Linked DNA regions of Heyndrickxia acidicola. The protein of the gene in region 1 interacts with the protein of each later gene in a pairwise test. Links are inferred from orthologs where the notes say so. Each region holds a gene or a part of one and is shown in the gene's direction. Other genes may lie near its edges. The genes, in order: ezrA and ftsA.

Region 1 (6,583 bases):
TGACGGAAAAGTTTCATTCGTCTATGAATATCGACATGGTATTGCACGAAATTATTAATACGCTTAAACGTATGTTTCCTCAATGCCAGTATTATTTAATGCTTTCGAATGATTACCACTATAAGACAGATCTTCCTATCAAGACCCTTCACTATGATTCTGCTGATGAGAATGCCATGGAATCCTATGTGAACGGGGAAATCCGTATGATTGCAGCACGGGAAAGCAAGCATACAACGCTTTATGCCCCGCTTTTAGGAAAGCAGGGAGTCTATGGAGTCCTTCAAATTGTGAGTGCTCATTCCCTAATTTTTAATAATAATGAAATTGAGTTTATCCGGCTCCTTGCAAATACAGCAGGCGGTGCTCTTGAGAATGCAAAGCTTTATCAGCAGTCTACCCGGTTGATTGAAGATCTTCAGCTTATTAATGAAACATCAATGAAATTGAATGCAAGCTCACGTTTGGAAGATACCCTTCACTTTCTTCATGCACAAATCAGCAAATCTTTCCATGTTCAGGACATTGCCTTTGTTATGCTGCATGATAATAGCTGTTCGGTACTTGAGGGGAGCAGTTCGATCTTTTACGAACCGGAAGGAGAAATATACCTTGATTTTGTACTGAAATCACTTGAGAGGGAAAAAGATGCAATATTTATCAGTGATTTTAACAGCAAATTTGTAAATAGAAGGGTGAATTATTCCTCTCTAATGGCAGTTCCAATGATTGAACGGGACGAGATCAAGGGATTTTGTATAGCAATCCATAAAAATGCCTACAATTTCACCTTTGAAATGTTTAAATTGTTCAGATCGCTTATCCACCATTCGACTTTGGCCATTACCAATTCCATACTCCGGGAAGAGCTGGAAAAATTGGTCATTACTGATCATTTGACACAGCTGTTTGCCAAAAACTATTTAAACACACAAATGGAAGAGTCCATGAATAATGATGAAGAAGGTACTTTTATATTATTGGATATTGATAATTTTAAAGAAGTCAATGATACACACGGACACCAGGTTGGGGACCAGATTTTGGTCCAGGTTGCCAGAATTATAGAACAAAATATAAGGGCTACCGATATTGGTGCACGCTGGGGAGGGGAGGAACTGGCCATCTATCTTCCGGGAGTGCCATTGAATATTGGAGAAGAGGTTGCTGTACGCCTGCTTAAAGCAGTCTCCGAAAAAACAACTCCCCAAATCACGATTTCCTGCGGTGTTTCCTATTGGAATAAAGAAAGAAAAGATGGAATTGAAAATCTCTTTAATCGTGCCGATATTGGACTGTATAATGCTAAGAATTCAGGGAAAAACCAAGTTGTAGTGACGGATAAATGCCGACAGATCATGTAATAAACACGAATGGAAAAAGAAAAGGTATACTCCCGAAGCTTAAAGGAGTATACCTTTTCTTTTTTTAGGCGTTGTTAAAGTACTCTGTTGTTTTTAGATTTTACATGTGAAAAACAAGCAGTTATCAACATGGAAATTTAACAGGGCCTTTTTTAAAAGGATATTTTATAACCAATGCAGTCAATGTCCAGCACCAGCGTCTATAGGCTATCGGTATTCTTCGTCTTCTCCCTGCGATAAGTCAACATCTAGTTTCCTTTATCTCAGTCAGAAGACTACGGAATCCGTACGCCGATGAGCAAGGCGCTTCCGCTTTTCATTGTCCAGCACCAGCGCCTATCGGCTATCGGATTTCTTCGTCTTCTCCCTGCGATAAGTCAACATCTAGTTTCCTTTATCTCAGTCAAAGACTTCGGAATCCGTACGCCGATGAGCAAGGCGCTTCCGCTTTTCTTTTTACAAATGCTTGAGCAGCACCTGAACAAAATCATTTAACTCTTTTTCATCCTGTTCATCAAAACGGTTCAGTTCAGGACTGTCAATATCCAGAACGCCGATTACGGTATCATTCTTAATAAGCGGAATGACGATCTCCGATTGAGAAGCAGCATCACATGCAATATGTCCAGGGAATTGGTTAACGTTCTCTACTCTGATTGTTTTTCTTTCTGAAATGGCTGTACCGCAAACACCTTTTCCAAAAGGAATTCTCACACAGGCAGGAAGCCCCTGAAAAGGACCTAATACTAATTCGCTGCCTTCCACTAAATAGAAACCAACCCAATTAATGCGGTCCAAAAACTGGCCAAGTAATGCGGATGCATTACTTAAATTGGCGATCCTGTTTGGTTCGCCCTCAATTAAAGCTGCAAGTTGTTTTTTTACAAGTCCGTATTGCTGTTCTTTTGTACCGTTGTAATTAGAAGTATGGAACACAGTCATTCACCCTTTTTCTACAATATTTTTATAAAATAAATCATTCCTTGTCATATAGCAAAGAAAATGTCGATAACTTTTAAAAGGAGAAATCTTTTAAAGCACGAATTCTACACTTAGACAGGCAATGTATGAAGCAATCACATTTTATTACTTTTAGCACATTTCACCGTTTTCTTCAAGAAAAAAAGTAAAAGGGGACGTTTTTAATGGTAAGAGTTGTAAGCTCCACCAAAGCATCAATTATTGAATCTGCCATTTACTTGTTTAATACAAAAGGATATGACGGTGTCTCGATACGGGATATTGCTAATAGAGCAAATGTTAATGCTGCCAATATCTCTTATTATTTCAACGGGAAACAAGGGCTGCTTGAGGCTTGTTTTATTCAATTTTTCGAAGGGTATCTAGCCTGTATTGAGGATGAAGTTCATCTGCTTGGCCGCGAGCGTCCGGAGATGTGTTTAAAAAGAGCGATTATAAATATTTTGAACTACCAAAAAAAGCATCATCTACTCTCTCGTTTTGTGTGGAGAGAAACCTCGATTGATTCGCAGGTTGTAAGAGAAATTACTTCCTCCTATTTAATGAAGGAGCGATTCTTGTTGAAACAGCTTGTTGAAGGAGCGATGACTGATAAGCATATAAAACCTTCATACATCAGCTTTTTTATTATTCAATTGAGGAGCATGCTGACAATGCCCTTTTTAAATAGCCAGTACTTAAGGGAAGTTTGGAGCGTTTTTCCAAACGAAAAATACTTTGTTGATAAGTATTTTTTAGTGATACAGGATTGGCTTGATGAAAGCATATTGAAATTCCCCTTGATGGAAGTTATACATCTTTGACCAGCAGTTCTCCCAAAGAGGCTGCTGTTTATTTTTATCGCATAATAACAACAGCTAATTTAGTGGAAGCCCTATGCTTTAGTAGAGGGTATTACAAATAAATACAATTCTATACAAAAAATATTGATTTTAATGGTCAAAAATTGTCGGGACGTGGTATCATTAGTACATCATACTTAATTTAATTATTTACATATATACTATATTGCACATGGACGGAACAGGGGGTTAACGATGTACTATGTGATCGGCGCAATTGTCATTGTACTTTTATTGTTGATACTGGGGTACATGACTAGAAAAAAGTACTATAAAGAAATAGATAAATTGGAAACCTGGAAGATAGAAATTATGAATAGGCCTGTTATTGATGAAATGGCAAAGATCAAGCAGCTTAACATGACCGGCCAAACAGAGGACATGTTTGAGAAATGGCGAAATGAATGGGATGAGATTGTTTCTGTGGAACTTCCAAATGTAGAGGAACTGTTATTTGAAGTGGAGGAAAATACAGATAAATACCAGTTCAGTAAGGCAAAGGAAGTACAGGACAAAATTCGCAGGGAATTAACAAATGTTGAGGCCAAAATCGAAACGATTCTTTCGGAATTAAAAGAGCTTGTTGGAAGCGAAGAAAAAAATCGCGTTGAAATGGAAGACCTCAAAACTCATTATAAAAAGGTGAAAAAACATTTGTTGACCCATCGCCACCAATATGGAAAAAGTATTTCCAGTATGGAAGTGAAAGTTGACTCCCTTAACGAACAATTTCAGAAATACAATGATTTAACGGAAAATGGCAATTACCTTGAAGCCAGGGAGATTGTTATTTCTTTAAAAAGTGAAATGGAGGACGTGCTGGAGAAACAAGAAAAAATCCCAGATTTATTGGCCGAAGTAGGCACAAACTATCCTGCTCAAATCGCCGAAATTGAAGAGGGATACAAGGAGATGCAGGATCAAGGCTTCAATTTGGAACACCTGCAGATTTCCAAGGAAATAGATGAAATAAATGATGTTTTAAAGGTTTATGCAGAATACCTCGAAAAAGCCGAAATCAAGGAAATTGAAGAGGGGCTTCAGGAGTTAAAAGAAAAAATCGATCTTTTATATGATTTGCTGGAAAAAGAAGTACATGCAAAATTCTTCATTATCCAACATCATAACGAAACGAAGGATAAACTCTTTTCGCTCAGGGATATTAATGATTCTATTCGAGCAGAAACCGAGTTTGTAAAACAAAGCTATGAGCTTCTAAATGGTGAAATGAATATACCGATTAATCTTGAAAAGGTCATTGAAAAGCTCTTGAAAAGATACAGGGCACTGGAAGTGAAAATTCTGGAGGATCAATCAGCCTATTCTTCTCTGGGTGAATCCCTGAAAGAGATTCAGGAGAATTTAGAGGAAATTGAAGTACAGCAAAAGGAATTTTCCGAGCATCTTTTAAATCTTCGCAAGGATGAATTGGCTGCCAGAGAACAAATTTCTATTTTGCGAAAGAAAATAACGGATATTACTAAAATGATTTCAAAAAGCAATATTCCCGGCTTGCCAAGTACTTATCAATCCCTTTTTGAAGAAGCAGAAGAAAGGATTCAGGATGTTTTACAAAGCCTGAACGAAAAGCCGTTGAGCATGAACTCGGTGCAGGAATATTTGGATATTGCAGATGGCGCCACGGAGCAATTATTTAAAAAGACGGAAGAACTCATTGATAATGTTGCTTTGGCAGAAAAAATCATACAGTACGGGAACCGCTACAGAAGGAAGAACCAGAAAGTTGCATATGCTTTAAGAGAAGCTGAACAAATGTTCAGAAGCTATGATTATCATGGGGCACTGGAAGAAGCTGCAACTGCATTGGAGCAAGTTGAGCCTGGTGCGCTGAAAAAAATTGAAAAAATGTTTACGGGGCATCCGGGAGAATAAAAAGGCGAGAGCATGATTGAATGCTTTCGCCTTTTTACTTTCTGCAGTCTTTTCGTCTTTCCTGTAACTCAACGGAGCTGTCCAGTTTGTACGCCGCTGAACGGTCTCACTCCGCTTTTCTATTGTCTAGTTGCGAGAGACCAACGGCTATCGGATTTCTCCGTCTTTTCCCTGCGATAAGTCAACATCATCTCGTCCCTCGCTGTGTTTCCTTTATCTCAGTCAAAGACTCTGAAATCCGTACGCCGCTGAACGGTCTCACTCCGCTTTTCTATTGTCTAGCTGCGAGAGACCAACGGCTATCGGATTTCTCCGTCTTTTCCCTGCGATAAGTCAACATCACCTCGTCCCTCGCTGTGTTTCCTTTATCTCAGTCAAAGACTCTGAAATCCGTACGCCGCTGAACGGTCTCACTCCGCTTTTCTGCTTACATAGCTTCTTTTTGGCTTGGCATAATAGAAGGGATGCAGGAACGACAGGTTCATTGGGGAGTATCTTCGGTTACTCAAGTCTTTGCCAAACGCGGATCTTATGTTAAGATGTATGATTGTGGGTATTCGTGTGTTGGTGAAATTAATCTATATTAAACCCGCTTAATAAAAAAAGATGTAACTTTATGTATGGTTGATGTTGACCATGGTGATTGGAGCAGATAAGCGAACCGCTCGCCAAAAGCTGACGCAAGAACAGATTTTACGAGCAGCGCTTTATTTATAGATGAAAATGAAGGTGTTATGTATGATTTATTTTGATAATAGTGCAACTACAAAGCCCTATGATGAAGTGTTGGATGCTTTTATAAAGATTTCACGGAATTTTTTTGCGAATCCTTCTTCCCTTCATCAATTAGGCAGTCACGCGGATTCTTTAATAGGTCAGGCACGCAAACAAATTGCACAGCTTTTAAAGGTAAATATGAATGAGGTGTTTTTTACTTCTGGAGGTACAGAAGGGAACAATCTGGCTATTAAGGGAACAGCTTTGCAGTATCGCAACAGAGGGAAGCATATTATTACCACTGCTACCGAACACCCTTCCATTTATGAAACGTGCAGGCAGCTTGAAGATATGGGATACCAAGTGACATATCTTCCTGTTAATAAAGATGGGCAAATCAGCTTGGGAGATCTGGAAGCAGCAATTACAAATGAAACCATACTTGTTACGTTGATGCATGTAAACAATGAAGTGGGCACCATTCAGCCGGTTAGAGAAATTGGTGAAATGCTTAAAAATTATCCGAAAGTTTTGTTTCATGTAGACCATGTTCAGGGCATGGGTAAAATTCCTTTGGATCTCCATAAGGCAAATATAGACTTTTGTACGATTTCCGCCCATAAGTTTCATGGCTTAAAAGGGAATGGAATTCTTTATATTCGAGAAGGTGTACGGATTTCCCCTCTACTCTCCGGCGGCAATCAGGAAGGAAGGATGCGAAGCGGGACTGAAAATACAGGCGGAATCGTCACGATGGCTAAAGCATTAAGGCTTATAGAGGATAGA
Region 2 (6,710 bases), 1.8 Mb from region 1 along the record:
CAGGCAGAAGTTTTTCTACTTACCCGAGCCCCAAACAGATTTTATTTTTGCTATTTTATCTGAAGAACTGGGCTTTATTGGAGGGAGCTTTGTCCTTTTATTATTTGCCTTGATGCTTTGGAGAGGAATTAGGATTGCCCTTGGTGCTCCTGATCTGTATGGAAGTTTTTTAGCCGTAGGCATTATTTCTATGGTGGCCATTCAGGTTATGATTAATATTGGAGTGGTAACAGGCTTGATGCCCGTTACAGGGATTACGCTGCCTTTTTTAAGCTACGGAGGTTCATCGTTAACCCTCATGCTTTGTGCTGTAGGAGTATTGTTGAACATAAGCCGATATTCAAGACTTTAATTTTTTCAGGTTTAACAATCTAATCTCCGGGTAAAGTAATTATCGGACGAAAGTAGTTTATTAGCCTAAACATTGTAACAGAAGCCACGGTACAAAATAATTAAACAGCATAGTAAGCTGTGTAAAGGCTTGGCACTTAAGGTTTCTTTCCTTACCTTTTGAGCCGGCCTTATTTTATTGAGAGGCTTTGTTTGTATTTAAATAACTGCTCTTTTTTGTTCATTTATCTTTCAACTAAGCTGACAAGCAGAAAAGAGGGTCATTTTTCAAGAATGAACGAAAATACAACAGAGTTTTAAAAAGAATCTTTTCGCATACTTCGCTCCTAGATGCTTAAAAATCAGCGAATACAACGGTCTGACTGATTAGTGTGTTGAAAGTCATGGAAAAGAGAGAAAAATTATAATTGCTACAGTTCGTTTACATTCCTGTAATTATTCTTTTACTGCTGCCTCCAAGTGGTTTAGAATATAGTATTATAGAAGGTGATTAAAAAGATAGGTTGCATTTAAACATTTAAATGTATATAGATGTAGGTTTTGTATGATAACAGAGGTGAAATGATGAAGATAGTTGTAAGCGGCGGCGGAACAGGTGGACACATCTATCCTGCCTTGGCACTAATTAGAACAATAAAACAAAAACATCCCGATACAGAGTTCCTATATATTGGTACTGAGAAGGGCCTGGAATCGACATTAGTTACCAGGGAAAACATTCCTTTTAAAGCGATAGAAATTACAGGCTTTAAGCGGTCACTATCAGCAGAGAACTTTAAAACAATCACAAGATTTTTAAAGGGTGTAAGAGCTTGTAAAAAGATTTTGAAAGATTTCAAACCCGATGCAGTCATTGGAACAGGCGGTTATGTTTGCGGTCCGGTTGTTTATGCGGCAGCTAAATTAAAAATACCGTCTATCATCCATGAACAAAACAGCGTGCCGGGACTAACAAATAAGTTTTTAAGCAGATATGTGAATAAAGTAGCAATTTGTTTTGAATCAGCGAGACAGTTTTTTCCTGAAAAAAAAGTTGTGCTGACTGGCAATCCACGAGCATCTGAAGTATTGGGGAAAACAGACACAAGTGTTTTGAAAAGTTATAATTTGAGTGAAGGAAAGCCCACTGTGTTAATTTTTGGAGGGAGCAGGGGAGCAAGGCCGATAAATGAAGCTGTCATCAAGACGCTTGCACAATTCGCTCAAAAATCCTACCAAGTCCTTTATGTAACAGGTGATGTTCACTATGAAAATGTTAAGAAAGAAGCTTCGTTAATTGGTCAAAACCAAAATATTGCAGTGGTTCCCTTTATACATAATATGCCTGAAATTTTAAGGGCAGTGGAGTTGGTTGTTGCGAGGGCAGGGGCTACTACCATTGCTGAAATTACCGCTCTTGGCTTGCCGAGCATACTAATACCAAGTCCATATGTAACCAATAACCATCAGGAAAAGAACGCAAAATCACTGACTGAAAATGGCGCTGCTTCCATGCTTCTTGAAAAGGATCTAACTGGAAGTAAGCTTTTAGAGTCCATAGATGCCATCCTATTGGATAAGAATAAAGAAAATAAAATGAAGAATGCAGCTCAAAAGCTTGGAATTCCCGATGCTTCCGACCGTCTTTACAATGTGATGCGAGAATTATCCAGAACTAAGATGACGAAATAATTTCCAGGGAAACATTTTCAGATAAGATGTTTTTACGGTGTATCTTTAAAAAAGTATTTACAAAATCTACTCTAGGCTGTATAGAATAAAGAGAGATGTCTATAAGCCAGGCCTTTGATAAATAATGTGAGTTTTATTATTATATTATAATAATAAATTAACCATTCATGGGTATTAGTTTAATGGACGCATCATACCATCGGGAGGGAGAACGTCCAATGGAAAAAGGGAAAATAGTTTCTCTTGAAGACCGGATTCCGAAATTAAAGGAACAGCGTAAGCGCAAAACAAATAAAAGGCTTGTCCTTTTGCTTTCCATTTTTTTTATTTTAATATTAGTTATCATTTATTTTCAATCTCCTCTCAGCCGAGTTCATAATGTTACGGTTGAAGGAAATGCAGCTGTCTCATCCGCTGCAATTATAAAAAAGAGCGGAGTAACACAACAAACAAACATATGGAATCTTAATAAAACAAAGATAAAAGCAAATATACAAAAAATGCCTGAAATCAAATCTGCCAATATTTCAATACATCTGCCAAATAGCTTGGTAATTCATATTAAAGAATACAAAAAGATGGCATATGTATCGGATGGCAATCATTACTATCCAGTTCTGGAGGACGGTTCAATTTTAAAAGAATCAACGGGTTCCAAGCTAATGAACGCTCCAATTTTAACTGGATTTGAACAGAAAAAGTATTTGCAGGCAATGGTTGGACAACTTGAAAATCTGCCGGTTGAAATTATCAACTCTATTTCTGAAATTCAGTATACGCCTCAAAGCACGGACAGTTATCATATTACACTTTATATGAATGACGGCAATGAGGTCATAGCCACTATTCAGACTTTTGCTGATAAGATTGAAAATTACCCCTCCATAGTCAGTCAGTTGGATCCGAAGCAAAAGGGCATTATTGATTTAGAAGTAGGTTCATATTTCCAACCGTTCCCCAATAGCAGTAATGCGCAGAACAATACTGCCTCTGGAACAAACAGCAGTTCAGTTAAGAATAATAATGGTTCTGCTAAAAAAAATAGCGGAGCAGCGAAAAAGAAATAGTCTTTTAAATTGGGTCTGAGAGAGAAATAAGGACTATTTGCTAAGATTCGACTTTTTCTTACAATATTCCTATTAAATTTCCATTTTCTCTTAATATCCCTATTTACAAAATATTTATAAAACGAGTATATTTATAAGAGGTTCTTTTTTTAATATAATACTTGAAAAAAACTTTAGCTTTTCTAAGAATTCATATTAGTGTAGACTTAAATGAATAACTTTATAGTGAAATTGGTCTGCATTTAGTATGGAAAGTTATACATGAAACAGAGTACAATTTCCGTTGTATAGTAACTAGAAAAATCTGAAAAAAAATAGCTGTTTTAAAAGGGAATTTATCATTTTTGACGAATATTTCTATAGTAAATACCCTATAGGATAAATACATAGCTGATATAATTTCCTGGGACAGGAAGATATGTCGAAATACGTACGCAATATGGATGAATAAATCGAAAAATATTTGTGGTGAAAATAAAAGTGATCTAAAGGGAGGTGCCACTGTATGAGCAACAACGAAATATACGTCAGTCTTGACATCGGTACATCCACTGTTAAGGTGATTATTGGAGAAATGGTTAATGAAACCTTAAATATCATCGGAGTCGGGAATGTAAAATCTGAGGGTATCAAAAAGGGATCGATTGTTGACATAGATGAAACAGTGCATACAATTCGAAAGGCAGTAGAGCAAGCCGAGAGAATGATTGGCATGAATATTCAGGATGTCATTGTCGGTATCGCAGGAAACCATGTTATATTGCAATCCTGTCATGGTGTAGTGGCAGTATCCAGTGAAAACAGAGAAATTTCGGATGAAGATGTGGCAAGGGTAACAGACGCAGCCCAAGTAGTTTCAATTCCTCCTGAAAGGGAAATTATTAATGTCATCCCAAAACAATTCATTGTAGATGGGTTAGATGAAATAAGTGACCCTCGTGGCATGATTGGTGTTCGTCTTGAAATGGAAGGGACACTTGTCACGGGCTCCAAAACGATATTACATAACACCCTACGCTGCGTTGAAAGAGCTGGATTGAATATTACAGAAATTGCTTTGCAGCCTCTTGCAGCCGGAGCGATTGCCTTATCACAGGATGAACGCAACCTGGGGACAGTATTAATCGATATGGGCGGCGGTTCCACTACCTTGGCAGTGTTTGAACATGGTGAAATTAAAGCGACAACGGTTATGCCAGTGGGCGGAGATAATATCACAAAAGATTTATCGATCGTTCTTCGTACATCTACCGAGGATGCTGAACGTATTAAAGTGAAATATGGACATGCTTACAGCAATGATGCACTTGAAGATGAAGTTTTCAGTGTACCTATCATAGGCAGTGATCAGCATCAACAATTTAATCAGTTGGAGATTTCTGATATTATAGAAGCAAGAATGGAAGAAGTGTTCAGTTATGTTCTGCAAGAGCTTAAAAGGCTGAACATCGAAGATTTACCTGGAGGTATTGTATTGACAGGAGGCTCTGCCAATCTGCCGGGAGTGCTGGAATTGGCGCAAGCGGTCTTTCAAAATCGTGTGAGGATTGCGATACCTGATTATATTGGCGTTCGCGAACCCCAATACACAACGGCAGTAGGGTTGATAAAATATGCTTACAAGAATGCCAGATTACAAGGTCGAAATGTAAGTGCCTCACCAGTACAGATGGAAATGCCTGAAAAGAAACCAGTAAAAAAACCGCAACCAAAACAACAAAAAGAAGAAAAGCAACCAGATGAGAAACTTTCCGCAAAAATGAAGAAATTCTTTGGCTACTTTTTTGAGTAGATAAATGAGGTATCTTGGGTAACCAAAGAAATGAGATGCAGGAGATGGGTAATTCATTCTCCCGACCTCTAACATGGTACCGTTGCTGGTTAGTATCTTAGTGGAATATCGAAGAATTAGGAGGATTCTCTCATGTTGGAGTTTGATACAAATTTAGATTCTTTAGCGACTATTAAAGTTATTGGCGTAGGTGGCGGCGGTAATAATGCTGTTAACCGAATGATTGAACATGATGTTCAGGGTGTTGAATTTATCGCAGTAAATACAGATGCACAAGCTTTAAACCTATCTAAAGCAGAAATAAGAATGCAAATAGGAGCAAAGTTAACCAGAGGACTTGGAGCAGGTGCAAATCCAGAGGTAGGAAAAAAGGCCGCTGAAGAGAGCAAGGAACAGGTTGAAGAAGCTTTAAGAGGTGCTGACATGGTATTTGTCACTGCCGGAATGGGTGGAGGAACAGGTACAGGGGCTGCACCGGTCATTGCTAAAATTGCAAAGGACCTTGGGGCATTAACAGTTGGTGTAGTAACTCGCCCATTTACATTCGAAGGCCGAAAACGTGCTACACAGGCTGCCGGCGGTATTTCTGCAATGAAGGAAGCAGTTGATACATTAATTGTGATTCCTAATGACCGTTTATTGGAGATAGTGGATAAGAGCACTCCAATGCTTGAAGCGTTTAGAGAAGCAGACAATGTTCTGCGCCAGGGTGTCCAAGGGATTTCTGATTTAATTGCTACTCCTGGACTAATCAACCTTGATTTCGCTGATGTAAAAACCATTATGACGAATAAAGGTTCAGCATTAATGGGCATTGGTGTTGCGACAGGCGAAAATCGTGCAGCAGAAGCAGCTAAAAAGGCAATATCCTCTCCGTTGCTTGAAAAGTCCATTGATGGAGCGCAGGGTGTATTAATGAACATTACCGGCGGCGTTAATTTAAGTTTATATGAAGTTCAGGAGGCTGCTGATATTGTAGCATCTGCTTCTGACCAAGAAGTTAATATGATTTTTGGTTCAGTCATTAATGATAATCTTAAAGATGAAATTGTAGTGACAGTTATTGCTACCGGCTTTAACGAGGAAGTTTCTCAACAGCAGAAGCCTCAGCGTCCTGTTTTTGGACAATCTAAACCAAATGTAAGCCAAGGCATAAAACGCGAACCTAAACGTGAGGAAGCTCCTCAGGAACCTTCAAGACCGGTTAGTTCACAGCCTATGGAGGATGCGCTGGATATTCCTACATTCTTGCGTAACCGTAACAGAAACCGTAATCGCTAATAAAATCAATGATACTCTAATTAATAAAGAAGCAGGATCTCTCCATTTTAGGGGAAGATCCTGCTTTTTTTTAGGCTCTGTTAAAGGCTGTTTTCGCATAGATTGATGCTTTACGTAGAAAGAATAATTCCGTGAGTTGTCTGTTTTCTTGCATCTTTTCGTGAGCTCTTCCCAAATTTTAATACTGAACATATATTTTCAATGATATTTTTGGTCCAATAGCAACAAAATTTACAAAAAGAGCCTTGTTAAATAGCAATGTTGTTTGTAAATTTATGTTGATTGGAGCAGATAAGCGAAACTCTTGCTTAGAAAAGCGTGTTAGGGGAGACCCCCAGGAGCACGACGAGGCTTCCCTGCCATCAGCGATAACGAAATACCTGCAGCGTGCAGCGGAAATCAACAGGCAAGATTAACAGAGACAAACCTTTCAATAAATAGATTGACAAATTTCGAAACGATATATGAAAAGTTCTCCAATTTTACGCCCAGGAAATGACATACTTTTAAGGAGGATGTACGATATACTTTTTATAAATATTAGGAGG

What was found.
Region 2: the proteins of ezrA (region 1) and ftsA interact in binary tests that used the Bacillus subtilis proteins (3 or more experiments, as listed by UniProt). The link is inferred for Heyndrickxia acidicola from one-to-one orthologs.

What each region holds. Positions count from the first base shown.
Region 1 is NZ_KV440953.1:23,309-29,891, forward strand. What follows is about bases 2,872-5,731. They hold ezrA (septation ring formation regulator EzrA), read left to right. Parts: upstream 2,872-3,382; coding sequence 3,383-5,080; downstream 5,081-5,731. Other genes in these bases: refZ (forespore capture DNA-binding protein RefZ), read left to right, coding at 2,872-3,148. Also shown: A5N88_RS00090 (sensor domain-containing diguanylate cyclase), read left to right, coding at 1-1,364; A5N88_RS00095 (GAF domain-containing protein), read right to left, coding at 1,821-2,300; more of refZ, read left to right, coding at 2,510-2,871; A5N88_RS00110 (cysteine desulfurase family protein), read left to right, coding at 5,819-6,583. UniProt on the Bacillus subtilis protein: Negative regulator of FtsZ ring formation; modulates the frequency and position of FtsZ ring formation. Inhibits FtsZ ring formation at polar sites. Interacts either with FtsZ or with one of its binding partners to promote depolymerization.
Region 2 is NZ_KV440953.1:1,796,203-1,802,912, reverse strand. What follows is about bases 2,751-5,737. They hold ftsA (cell division protein FtsA), read left to right. Parts: upstream 2,751-3,594; coding sequence 3,595-4,881; downstream 4,882-5,737. Other genes in these bases: ftsZ (cell division protein FtsZ), read left to right, coding at 5,014-5,737; A5N88_RS08450 (cell division protein FtsQ/DivIB), read left to right, coding at 2,751-3,089. Also shown: spoVE (stage V sporulation protein E), read left to right, coding at 1-352; murG (undecaprenyldiphospho-muramoylpentapeptide beta-N-acetylglucosaminyltransferase), read left to right, coding at 916-2,022; more of A5N88_RS08450, read left to right, coding at 2,241-2,750; more of ftsZ, read left to right, coding at 5,738-6,162. UniProt on the Bacillus subtilis protein: Cell division protein that is required for the assembly of the Z ring. May serve as a membrane anchor for the Z ring. Binds and hydrolyzes ATP. Also involved in sporulation.